Regions from separate parts of the Streptomyces peucetius genome, predicted to be linked through region 1. Evidence: riboswitches for the same ligand, from Rfam matches in the RefSeq annotation. Region 1 holds a riboswitch; the other holds the start of a gene.
What was found. Region 1 has a riboswitch for glycine ahead of gcvP (aminomethyl-transferring glycine dehydrogenase). Riboswitches for the same ligand answer to the same signal wherever they lie in the genome.

Region 1 (6,308 bases):
GACGTCGCCGCCGAACCGGCCCGGCTTGGCCAGGCCGACCAGGGCGTTGAGGTTGGCGCCGTCGACGTACACCTGGCCGCCGGCGTCGTGCACCTGGGCGCAGATGCCGGCGACGTGCTCCTCGAACACGCCGTGGGTCGACGGGTAGGTGATCATCAGCACGGAGAGCTCGTCGCGGTACTGCTCGATCTTGGCGCGCAGGTCATCGACGTCGATCTCGCCGTCGTCGGCGGTCTTGACGACGACGACCTTCATGCCGGCCATCACGGCGCTGGCGGCGTTGGTGCCGTGTGCGGACGACGGGATGAGGCAGACGGTGCGCTGGTCGTCCCCGTTGGCCCGGTGGTAGGCGCGGACCGCGAGCAGACCGGCCAGCTCGCCCTGCGAACCGGCGTTGGGCTGGATGGAGACCTTGTCGTAGCCGGTGACCTCGGCGAGACGCTCCTCGAGCTCCTGGATCAGGGTGAGGTAGCCCTGGGCCTGCTCCACCGGGGCGAAGGGGTGGATCTGGCCGAACTCCGGCCAGGTGACCGGCTCCATCTCCGTGGTGGCGTTCAGCTTCATGGTGCAGGAGCCGAGCGGGATCATGCCGCGGTCCAGCGCGTAGTCGCGGTCGGCGAGCCTGCGCAGGTAGCGCAGCATCGCGGTCTCGGAGCGGTGCTGGTGGAACACGGGGTGCGTGAGGTACTCGTCGTCGCGCAGCAGCGCGGCAGGCAGCGCCTCGGGGGCCGCCGCGTCCAGGGTCTCGACGTCGCCGTCGACGCCGAAGGCCGCCCAGACGGCGGTCAGCTGGGCACGGCCGGTGGTCTCGTCGCAGGCGGCGGAGACATGGTCCGCGTCGACGAGGCGCAGGTTGACCCCGCCCTCCCGCGCGGCGGCGACGACCTCGGCGGCCCTCCCGGGCACCCGGGCGGTCACGGTGTCGAAGTACGCGCCGTGCACGACCTCGACACCGCCGGCCCGCAGCCCCTCGGCGAGGATCGCGGCGTAGCGGTGGGTGCGCCCGGCAATGGTCCGCAGCCCGTCGGGGCCGTGGTAGACCGCGTACATGCCGGCCATCACGGCCAGCAGCACCTGCGCGGTGCAGATGTTGCTGGTGGCCTTCTCGCGGCGGATGTGCTGCTCACGGGTCTGCAGCGCCAGCCGGTAGGCCTTGTTGCCGTCCGCGTCGACGGAGACGCCGACGAGACGGCCGGGCAGGCTGCGGGCGAACTTCTCGCGGACCGCCATGTAACCGGCGTGCGGACCGCCGAAGCCCATCGGGACGCCGAAGCGCTGGGTGGTGCCGACCGCGATGTCCGCGCCGAGCTCGCCGGGCGAGGTGAGCAGCGTCAGGGCCAGCAGGTCGGCGGCGACGGTGACGATCGCCCCGAGCTCGTGCGCCTGCTCGATCACCGGCTTGAGGTCCCGTACGGCGCCCGAGGCGCCCGGGTACTGCAGCAGCACACCGAACACGCCACGCTCGGCGATCTCGGCGGGGATGCCGTCGCTCAGGTCCGCGGTGACGACCTCGACACCGGTGGGCTCGGCGCGGGTCTCGATCACGGCGACGGTCTGCGGCATGGTGTCGGCGTCGATCAGGAAGACGCCGTTCTTGACCTTGCCGACCCGGCGGGCCAGGGACATGGCCTCCGCGGCGGCGGTGCCCTCGTCGAGGAGCGAGGCGCCGGAGGTGGGCAGGCCGGTCAGGTCGGCGACGACCGTCTGGAAGTTCAGCAGCGCCTCGAGCCGGCCCTGCGAGATCTCGGGCTGGTACGGCGTGTACGCCGTGTACCACGCCGGGTTCTCCATGACGTTGCGCAGGATGACGGGCGGCGTGAAGGTCCCGTAGTAACCCAGGCCGATCATGGGAGCGAGCACCTGGTTGCGGTCCGCCAGTATGCGCAGCTCCGCGAGGACCTCGGCCTCGGTGCGGGCGTCGGGAAGGTCGAGGGCCTCGGCGCTCTTGATGACGTCGGGCACGGCGGCGGCGGTGAGCTCGTCGAGCGATCCGTAACCCACTTGGGCGAGCATCTTGGCCTGGGCACCGGCGTCGGGGCCGATGTGCCGCTGCTCGAACGGGATTCCCTGCTCCAGCCGGGAGAGCGGAATGCGGTTGGCGGTCATGGTGGGAGGCCTCCTGGTCTTCGCGACCTGCGAGGGGCATCACGGCGCGGATGCCCGGACGGCCTCCCCCTCTGTCATCTCGACCTGAGAGCTTCACCGGGCATCGCTGAGCGACCTCCCGGCTTTCACCGTCGGTGAGAGCGGATGCCGTCCGACGCCCGCCCTGCTTTCCAGAGTGACCTCGTCCGTGCGGTACAGGTGCCTGAGAGATTCCGGGGAGGATTTGCTCCTTCGGCGCCTCCGGACTTCTCTCCGGAGGACTCTCCCGCACAGGGTCAGCGGCCGCTTGCCAGGGTACCAGCGCGGCCCGCGCGGGATCGCTCGAGTGGCCGACACCCGAGATGTGGCCTTTTGTAGTCGTTGGGGAGCAGTTGCGACCAATTGGAGGGACCGTGCAGACCGACATCGATCCGCGCAGCCTGATAGGCCGCAAGGCGTTCGACCGCAACGGCACCAAGATCGGGACTGTTGATGAGGTTTATCTGGACGATGCCACGGGAGTTCCCGAGTGGGCAGCCGTGCGGACCGGCCTCTTCAGCCGGGACGCGTTCGTCCCGCTCGAGCCGAGCGAGCTCGTCGACAACACTCTGCGCGTGCCGTACGAACGCGCACTGATCAAAGACGCCCCCGACTTCGGAGTGGGCCGTCATCTCTCGCCCGAGCAGGAACTTCAGCTCTACCATCACTACGGGCTCGACCTTTCCGCTCCTCCCCCGGCACCGGCCCCCGCCTCCGGCGACCGGTCGTTCGGCCGCGTCGCCGGCCAGGAGGACTGACCCCCGTTCCGTCGGCGGGGCGACTCCCCGCCGCCCTGCTCTGGCGCCCCCTCCCCCGGCTCCGGCGTGCCGGCCGCACGCCGGAGCCGGTTCGTCGTCCGGGTCTCCGCGACCCGGGCGACGAGCCGGTCAGGCCCGGACCGCCCTGCCGCAACGCGGCCCGCCCGAGCCCTCCCCGGCCCCCGCTCCTTCCCCTGGCGGCCCGGGAGCCCCTGCGGCACCCGGCGTTCCGGTGACCCCGGGCGTGGGCCCCGGTTCGGCCCGCCGAAGCTCGGGAGGCCCGGCCTCCCCCTCGACCCCGGCCCCGCCCGACATCCCGTCCCCCGGCCCGACGACGGCCCCGGCTCCGGGCTTACCCGAGAGCCCGACCCCCGGCTCGGCGGGCGGACCGGCCTCGGGCTCGTCCAAGACCCCGGTTCCGGGCTCGGCGGCGGCCCCGGCTTCCGGAACACCGAGCGCCACAGCCCTGGACGCGGTGCCCGGCTCAGCGGCACACGCGGTCTCCGGAACGTCGGCCGGCCCGACTCCCGGCCCGACTCCCGGGTCGGCCTCGGGCTCGTCCAAGAGCCCAGCCCCCGGCTCGGCGGCGGGCCTGGCCTCGGGCTCGTCCGCCAGGAGTCCGGCTCCCGGAACACCGAGCGCCACAGCCCCGGGCGCGGCGGGCGGCCCGGCGCCCGGCTCGGCGGGCCCGGCCCCGGGCTCGGGCTCGTCCGAGAGCCCGGCCCCGGGCTCGGCGGCCGGCGCGGCCGACCGTGCCTGAAGCGCCGGTGGCGACCCGGCCGGAACGGGCGCCGCCTTCGGCGGCGGCGTCGGCGCGACCAGCGGCAGTGGATCCGCGGCCTCCAAGTCCTCGTCGTCCACGCGGAACGTCCGCACCCGCCCCGGCGGCGACCACGGCTCCTCGAAGCGCACGGTGACCCGGCCGACGCCGCTGCCCTGGACCCAGCCCGACCCGTACCGCGCGTGGCGGACGTCCTGTCCGGCGGCCCAGCGCCGCTGCGCCGGCTCCTGCAGGCCACCCGGCTCGCTGTTCTCGGTCTCGTGCGTCTCGGCCTCCGGGCCGCCGACCGGAGCCGGCCGCTGCCCGTCGGGCACGGCGGGACCGGCCGCGGCCTCCGCCGCGGCCTGCGCGAAGAGGTCCTCCTGCGTGTAGTCGGCGAGTCCAGTGACGCCGACCCCGAGCAACCGCACCCCACCCGTGGTGTCCACCGCCTCCAGCAGCCTGCCCGCGGCCTCCCGCACCACCGCGGGATCGTCCGTCGGCCCGCGGAGCGTCTCGGAGCGGGTGAGCGTCGAGAAGTCGTAGCGGCGCACCTTCAGCACGATGGTGCGGCCGGAGTGGCCGCTCGCCCTCAGCCGCTGCACGCACCGCTCGGCGAGCCGCTCCACCTCGATCCGCACCCGCACCCGGTCGTGCAGGTCCACGTCGAAGGTGTCCTCCACCGACACCGACTTCGCGTCCCGCTCGGCCACCACCGGCCGGTCGTCGTGCCCCAGCGCCATACGGAACAGGGACGCCCCGTGCGCCCTGCCGAGCAGCCGCACCAGCTCGTCCTCCCCCGCCTCCGCCAGGTCCGCGACCGTCGTCATGCCGGCCCGGCGCAGATGGTCCCCGGTGGCGGGCCCCACGCCGGGCAGGATCCGCACCGGCATGGGTCCGAGCAGCTCACGTTCCGTGCCGGGGTCGATGAGGACCAGGCCGTCCGGCTTGGCCTGCTCGGAGGCGATCTTGGCGAGCATCTTGGAGCCCGCCAGCCCGACCGATCCGGTGAGGCCCGTGACCGCTCGTATCTCGGCGCGCAGCCGCTCACCGGTCGCGCGGGCGGACGGCGTGTCATGGGCGGCCCCGCCCGCCTCCAGGTCGACGAAGGCCTCGTCGAGGCTCAGTGGCTCCACCAGCGGCGATAGCCGTCCGAGCAGCCCCATGACCTGCTCGCTCACCGAGCGGTAGAGGGAGAAGCGCGGCACGAGGTACGCCGCGTTCGGCGCGAGTCGTCTGGCCTGCGCCATCGGCATGGCGGAATGCACGCCGAAACGCCTGGCCTCGTAGGACGCGGTGGCCACCACACCTCGGGGACCGAGTCCGCCGACGACCACCGGCTTTCCGCGCAGCGACGGCTTCGCCGCCTGCTCGGCGGCGGCGAAGAAGGCATCCATGTCCAGATGCAGGATCGTCGGCGCGTTTCTCACATCTTCGATGCTCCCGCAGACCACTGACAACGGGGAGCGCCGGGCATCCTCACACGGCCCGGTCGCGTCTGCGTCTCGCCAGCTCGTCGGCGGGGTTGTGGCCGACCAGGGTCTCCCCCGTGTCGATCCGCTCGCCGTGCAGCTGCGACAGCGCCGCCTCGACGTCCCGCCACACGACACCGACGGCAATACCGAACACGCCCTGGCCCCCCTGGAGCAGGCCCACCACCTCGTCGGGCGAGGAGCACTCGTAGACCGTCGCTCCGTCGCTCATCAGCGTCATCCGCTCGAGGTCCCTGAACCCGCGGGCACGCAGGTGCTGGACGGCCGCGCGGATGTTCTGCAGCGCCACGCCGGTGTCCAGGAAGCGCTTGACGATCTTGAGTACCACCACGTCGCGGAAGCTGTAGAGCCGCTGGGTGCCCGAGCCGTACGCCGACCGGACGCTGGGCTCCACCAGGCCCGTGCGCGCCCAGTAGTCGAGCTGCCGGTAGGTGATGCCGGCGGCCGCGCATGCGGTCGGTCCGCGGTAGCCGATGGTGTCGGTGGCGGGCACGGCCGCGTTGTCGTGCAGCGGGTACGGCCCGCTGTCCACCGGACCGGGTCCGGGGCCGCCCCCAGCCGTACTGTCGCCGCTGCTTCTCACGCCGACCTCCGTCCTTGACCTGCCACCTCGAAGGTAGGGAGTCACCAGGGGTGCGTCAACGATCGCCACACTCGGCACGCCGAGTGATAATCACCCTGAGAGTGGTTTCTCGTACCCCGATCCAGGGAAAGGCTACTCGAATGGGCCGACGGGGAACGGCCGAGCGGCGTCCGCCGCCGGAACCGTCACCGGTCCGCAACCCTCACTGGTTGCTCGAGCCGAAGTCCTCCGGCGAGATCTGGTCGAGGAACTCGCGGAACTTCTCCACCTCGTCCTCCTGCTCGTCCGGGATCGCGATACCGGCGTCGTCCAGCACTCCGTCACTGCCGTAGATCGGCGTACCGGTGCGCAGGGCCAGCGCTATCGCGTCGGACGGCCTGGCGCTCACCTCGACCCCGCTGGCGAAGACCAGCTCGGCGTAGAAGACGCCTTCCCGCAGGTCGGTGATCCGGACCTGGGTGAGCTCCTGGCCCACCGCCTCCAGCACGTCCTTGAAGAGGTCGTGGGTCAGCGGCCTGGCCGGTGCCATGCCCTGCTGCGCGAAGGCAATGGCGGTCGCCTCCCCGGGTCCGATCCAGATGGGGAGGTAC
Region 2 (6,308 bases), 4.4 Mb from region 1:
TGCGGTGCGCGTTCTGCGTCAGCAGGGCGTAGAACTGCGGGATCTCGATCGCGGGCTCGGTCAGCCGCAGCGGCCCGGCGGGCATCCGGTCGAGGCCCGTGGCGATACGGCGCAGATCCAGCCACGGGATGCCGACGCCGCCGCCGGGCGCGTGCGGGTTGAGCCAGATCCCCCAGCGGTCCGGATAGAGGGCGCGGGCGACGTCGCGGCCGCTGGTGACCTCGTGCCCGCGGTTCCAGCCGGAGACGGCGAGTTCCTGGGCGGAGGTGACGCACGGCGCGTAGCAGACGCCGTCGACCTCCATGTTTCCGTACTGGGCGTCGGGCGAGCCGGGCTGCCCGTGCCACAGCAGCATCCAGATCCGGCCGGCCGAGGGATCGGCGAGGGCATGCAGCAGCGCCTCGTACGCGTCGTAGCGGCCCGGAGTCACCTGGCGCAGCATGTGCTCGACCTGCCCGGCCGCCGCGGTGCCTGACGCACTCACCCTGTTCCGCCCCTCTTCGGTCCCACCGTTTCGCCCACCGTTCGCCCACCGTCCACGCAGCGAATCGCGCGCCGATCCGCACGGCCGCTGTCAGGCTGGTCAGGCCATCAAACCAGCTTAATCGGCCGCGCCGGCAAAGACTTGACCACTATGCGTGCTGTCGCTCGTAGAACGGTCGCACCCGCTCCAGCATCCAGTCACCCACCGGGTCCTGCGCAACGTCGAGAAGCACCAGGTTGACGGGCCACGGGAGCGGGACCCGGCCCAGGGCCCTGCCCAGGGCGTCCATGGGGGCGTTGCGGTCGGCGCCCTCCCACGACGACAGCTGGACGCCGATGAACAGCGTCGGCGCGTCGCCCTCGACGGAGGCGAGCGTGCGGCGGGCGGTCGTGACGACGCCGGTGCTCTCGAACTCGCCCGCGGCGGCGGCGAGGAAATCGACCGGCTCCTCCTGCCAGTCCGGCTCGAAGAGCCGGACCCGGCCACCGGAGGCGACGCTGTCGAGCGGAGTCCGCCCGGCACGGCACAGTTCGGCGACAGCGGGCGGAGGCAGCGGCACGCCGACGGCACCGCCCGGGTTGACGGCGACGCCGAGCTGCGGCGGCAGACCGCGGGCGAAGTCCCTGGCGGGGGCGACGGTGAACGACATGTGCCCGCCGACGCACTGGAGGAACTGCTGCTCGGAACTGAAGACGGGCACGAAGGCGGCGCCGTCGATCTCCATGGTGGGGAGATCGAGGCTGCGGCTGTCCGGGCCGCCGCCGTTCGGGAGCGGTATCCATACCTGGCTGCGCCCGAGCACCTCGACGAGGCGGCCTCCGGCCGCGGGGTTGCCGAGGGAGGCGGCGAGCACCTCTTCGAGCTCGTTGGCCGGCCAGGCGGGGGGCGGTATGTCCATGCGCGCGATCGTCCTTCGTACGTGCGTACGTGCTGTGCTGCCCCTGCCCGGTCGCGCGGGGCATGCCCGCCCCGACCTTAGCGCCGCGGGCGACCGCGTGTGGGGCGGGCGGGCCGCTGCGCGGAGCCGTTCCCCTCCCCGCCCCTTCCCGAACCGGGGGCTCCGCCACCGTGTCCCCGCGCCTCTCCCCCTACGGCCTGGCGGACGTGGGAGAGCGAGGCTGGAACTTGCCGGCCCCGTCGTGGCTCCGCCCGAACCCCGCGCCTCAAACGCCGGCGGGGCTGGAGTTGCCGCCGCAGCTGGTTTGCCGCGCGGCGGCATTTCCTGCCCGGCCGGCGCTTGGGGCCACCGCGCGAAGCGCGGTACACCACCCGCAGGGCGGCACCGGGGTCCGGGGCGGAGCCCCGGTTTCGGGAAGGGGCGGCGAGGGGGCAAGCACCGCGCAGCGGCCCCCTCCGCCACGCCCCCACCGTCACCCGAAGCCCAGCCGCCCCAGCGCCCCCGCCGCCTCGCGGTCCAGCAGGACCGCCGACGCGCAGCCCCACGGCAGCCGCCCCGCCTCCGCGTCCGCGACCAGGCGGGACACGGCCCGGCGGTGGCGGGCGAAGGCGTAGCCGGAGACGCCACGCCCGCGCTCGCGCTGGCCCGCTCGCGCGACCTCGGGGGTCACGTCGAGCAGCACCAGGTGCAGGGACGTGCCGCGCCGCCGCGTCTCGCGGGCGAGCCAGCGCCGGACCCATGCCTGTGTGCCGCAGTCGTGCACGACGACGCTCTGGCCCGAGCGCAGCGCGCGCCGCAGCCCGGTGTAGTGGGCCAGCCGCACGAGCGGGCGGTAGACGGCGTACGGCAGGAGGCGCGGGGCACGGGCGTCCCACCGGTCACGGGTGTCCTGCGAGTCGATGCCGAGGCCCTGCGCCGCGCGCCGCATCAGCGTGGACTTGCCGCTGCCGGGGAGGCCGGAGACCACCACCACGTCGCCCGCGCCGAAGACCAGGCTGTGCGGGCTGCGCCCGGCGCGCTCACGCAGGTCGCGCAGAACCGGGACGAGGGACGGCGGCGCCGTCTCCGCCGGTGCCGGGGCGGCCTGCATGGCGGGCGGTGCGGGCACCCCCGTGGTCGTGGCGTATGCACCGGTCGGCTGCAACGTCATGCCTCCCCCTTCGGGTCATCCCACACCCTTGCCCATGAAGTGTAAAGAAGTGGTAATGCGGCTCAAGTGATTTCAGGGCGGCCTCTCGCTCCACTCTTCCCCGATGCGTGCAATGATGTGCGCGCCAACTCCATACCGGCCGCTTGAATCCGCGCGGGAGAGTCCCTGCCACCTGTGTGGCGGGCGCCGAAGGAGCAAGTTCCTCCCTTGAATCTCTCAGGCCCCGTACCGCGCGCGATGAGGCAGATCTGAAAAGCGAGCCGTCTCGAGCCGGCTCCACCCAAGGTGCAAGTCACGACTACCCGTACGCGTGGTCGGGGCGAACCTCTCAGGTTCCGATGACAGATGGGGAGGATTGTCCTCGACCCATGCCCTGGGAGCCATATCCATGACCACCCCCCCTCGTCTCACAGCACTCGACGCCCTGCACAGGTCGCTGGGCGCCACCATGACCGACTTCGCCGGCTGGGACATGCCCCTGCGGTACGGCAGTGAGCGTGACGAGCACAACGCGGTCCGCACCAAGGCCGGTCTCTTCGACCTCTCCCACATGGGTGAGATCACCGTCACCGGCCCGCAGGCCGTCGACCTGCTGAACTACGCCCTGGTCGGCAACATCGGCACCGTGGGCCCCGGCCGCGCCCGCTACACGATGATCTGCCGGGCCGACGGCGGCATCCTCGACGACCTGATCGTGTACCGGCTCCAGGAGCAGGAGTACATGGTCGTCGCCAACGCCGGCAACGCCCAGATCGTGCTGGACGCCCTCACCGAGCGCGCCCAGGGCTTCGACGCAGAAGTCCGCGACGACCGTGACGCGTACGCGCTCATCGCCGTCCAGGGCCCCGAGTCCCCCGGCATCCTGAAGTCCCTCACCGACGCCGATCTGGACGGCCTGAAGTACTACGCGGGCCTGCCCGGCACGGTCGCGGGCGTCCCGGCGCTGATCGCCCGTACCGGCTACACCGGTGAGGACGGCTTCGAGCTGTTCGTCGAGCCGCAGCACGCCGAGAAGCTCTGGCTGGCGCTGACCGAGGCGGGCGCGCCGGCCGGTCTGATCCCCTGCGGTCTCTCCTGCCGCGACACGCTGCGCCTGGAGGCCGGCATGCCGCTGTACGGGCACGAGCTGACCACCGGACTCACCCCGTTCGACGCCGGCCTCGGCCGGGTCGTGAAGTTCGAGAAGGAGGGCGACTTCGTGGGCCGCGAGGCGCTCGCCGCAGCCGCCGAGCGCGCGGAGACCGCGCCCCCGCGCAAGCTGGTCGGCCTGATCGCCGAGGGCCGCCGCGTGCCGCGCGCCGGGATGCAGGTCGTCGCCGGCGGCCAGGTCGTCGGCGAGGTCACCTCGGGAGCGCCGAGCCCGACCCTTGGCAAGCCGATCGCGATGGCCTACGTCGACGCCGCCCACGCCGCGCCCGGCACCGAAGGTGTCGGCGTCGACATCCGCGGCACCCACGAGCCGTACGAGGTCGTGGCGCTGCCGTTCTACAAGCGCCAGAAGTGATCCTGCGGTGCGGGACGTGATCGTCCGCACCCTCCTCCCGTTCACCAGCACTCCCCCGCGTACAGGAGAATTCACGTCATGAGCAACCCCCAGCAGCTGCGCTACAGCAAGGAGCACGAGTGGCTGTCGACCGCCGAGGACGGCGTGTCGACGGTCGGCATCACGGAGCACGCGGCCAACGCGCTCGGCGACGTGGTGTACGTCCAGCTCCCCGAGGTCGGTGACACGGTGACCGCGGGCGAGACCTGCGGCGAGCTGGAGTCCACCAAGTCGGTCAGCGATCTGTACTCCCCCGTCTCCGGTGAGGTCACCGAGGCCAACGAGGACGTCGTCAACGACCCGTCGCTGGTGAACTCCGCCCCGTTCGAGGGCGGCTGGCTGTTCAAGGTACGTGTCAGCGAGGAGCCGAAGGACCTGCTCTCCGCGGACGAGTACACCGAATTCGCCGGCTGACCGAGCGCTGACCAAGACCTTAGGGACCGAGTGATGTCGCTTCTCAACACCCCTCTCCATGAGCTGGACCCGGATGTCGCCGCCGCTGTCGACGCCGAGCTCCACCGTCAGCAGTCCACCCTCGAGATGATCGCCTCGGAGAACTTCGCTCCGGTCGCGGTCATGGAGGCCCAGGGCTCCGTCCTCACCAACAAGTACGCCGAGGGCTACCCGGGCCGCCGCTACTACGGCGGCTGTGAGCACGTCGACGTGGTCGAGCAGATCGCGATCGACCGCATCAAGGCGCTGTTCGGCGCCGAGCACGCCAATGTGCAGCCCCACTCGGGCGCCCAGGCGAACGCGGCCGCGATGTTCGCGCTGCTGAAGCCGGGCGACACGATCATGGGCCTGAACCTGGCCCACGGCGGTCACCTGACCCACGGCATGAAGATCAACTTCTCCGGCAAGCTCTACAACGTGGTCGCGTACCACGTCGACGACGCCACCGGCCAGGTCGACATGGCAGAGGTCGAGCGGCTCGCCAAGGAGTCCAAGCCGAAGCTGATCGTCGCCGGCTGGTCCGCGTACCCGCGTCAGCTGGACTTCGCGGCCTTCCGCCGGATCGCCGACGAGGTCGGCGCATACCTGATGGTCGACATGGCCCACTTCGCAGGCCTGGTCGCCGCGGGTCTGCACCCCAACCCGGTGCCGCACGCCCACGTCGTCACCACCACCACGCACAAGACCCTCGGCGGTCCGCGCGGCGGCGTGATCCTGTCCACGGCCGAGCTCGCGAAGAAGATCAACTCCGCGGTCTTCCCAGGCCAGCAGGGCGGCCCGCTGGAGCACGTCATCGCGGCGAAGGCGGTCTCCTTCAAGGTCGCCGCGTCCGAGGACTTCAAGGAGCGCCAGCAGCGCACGCTGGACGGCGCCCGCATCCTCGCCGAGCGCCTGGTCCAGGCCGACGTCACCGAGCACGGCGTCTCCGTCCTGTCCGGCGGCACGGATGTGCACCTGGTCCTGGTGGACCTGCGCAACTCCGAGCTGGACGGCCAGCAGGCCGAGGACCGTCTCCACGAGGTCGGCATCACGGTCAACCGAAACGCCATCCCGAACGACCCGCGGCCGCCGATGGTCACCTCGGGTCTGCGGATCGGCACGCCGGCGCTCGCCACCCGCGGCTTCCAGGAGGCGGACTTCCGCGAGGTCGCGGACATCATCGCCGAGGCGCTGAAGCCGTCGTACGACGTGACGGCGCTGCGCGCCCGGGTGACGGCCCTGGCCGAGAAGCACCCGCTCTACCCCGGTCTGTGACGGATCTCCCGTAACAGCCCGGAGCAAAACAAAAGGGGCACCGCGCACACTGGAACCGTGAGCGCGGTGCCCCGCACCACGTCAGCACCACGCACCCACGCAATGCCTCTGCACCACCCGGCAGACAACGGCGTCTACCACCCCACAAGGAGTTTCCCGTGGCCCTCTCGGTCTTCGACCTGTTCTCGATCGGCATCGGCCCGTCCAGCTCCCACACGGTGGGCCCGATGCGCGCCGCCCGGATGTTCGCCCGGCGCCTGAAGAACGAGGGCCTGCTCGCCCACACCACCTCGATACGCGCCGAGCTTTACGGCTCCCTGGGCGCGACCGGCCACGGCCACGGCACGCCGAAGGCCGTCCTGCTGGGTCTGGAGGGCAATTCCCCCCGCACCGTCGACGTCGAGACCGCCGACGAGCAGGTCGAGCGGATCAGGACGGCCAAGCGGATCAATCTGCTCGGCGCCCACGAGATCGGCTTCGACTTCGACGAGGACCTGGTCCTGCACCGCCGCAAGGCCCTGCCGTA

Region 2: another riboswitch for glycine. It lies ahead of gcvT (glycine cleavage system aminomethyltransferase GcvT); the one in region 1 lies ahead of gcvP (aminomethyl-transferring glycine dehydrogenase).

The regions. Positions count from the first base shown of each region.
Region 1 is NZ_CP107567.1:1,203,999-1,210,306, forward strand. Features, by position in the region: gene gcvP (aminomethyl-transferring glycine dehydrogenase) at 1-2,106, opposite strand, end outside; glycine riboswitch at 2,287-2,384, opposite strand; gene OGH68_RS05555 (PRC-barrel domain-containing protein) at 2,499-2,882, shown strand; partial or broken gene OGH68_RS05560 (DNA polymerase IV) at 3,699-5,072, opposite strand; gene OGH68_RS05565 (MerR family transcriptional regulator) at 5,122-5,667, opposite strand; gene OGH68_RS05570 (bifunctional nuclease family protein) at 5,921-6,308, opposite strand, start outside.
Region 2 is NZ_CP107567.1:5,609,925-5,616,232, reverse strand. Features, by position in the region: gene OGH68_RS25840 (enhanced serine sensitivity protein SseB C-terminal domain-containing protein) at 1-484, opposite strand, end outside; gene OGH68_RS25835 (enhanced serine sensitivity protein SseB) at 633-1,382, opposite strand; gene OGH68_RS25830 (AAA family ATPase) at 1,855-2,532, opposite strand; glycine riboswitch at 2,677-2,773, shown strand; gene gcvT (glycine cleavage system aminomethyltransferase GcvT) at 2,921-4,036, shown strand; gene gcvH (glycine cleavage system protein GcvH) at 4,115-4,489, shown strand; gene glyA (serine hydroxymethyltransferase) at 4,523-5,782, shown strand; gene OGH68_RS25810 (L-serine ammonia-lyase) at 5,941-6,308, shown strand, end outside.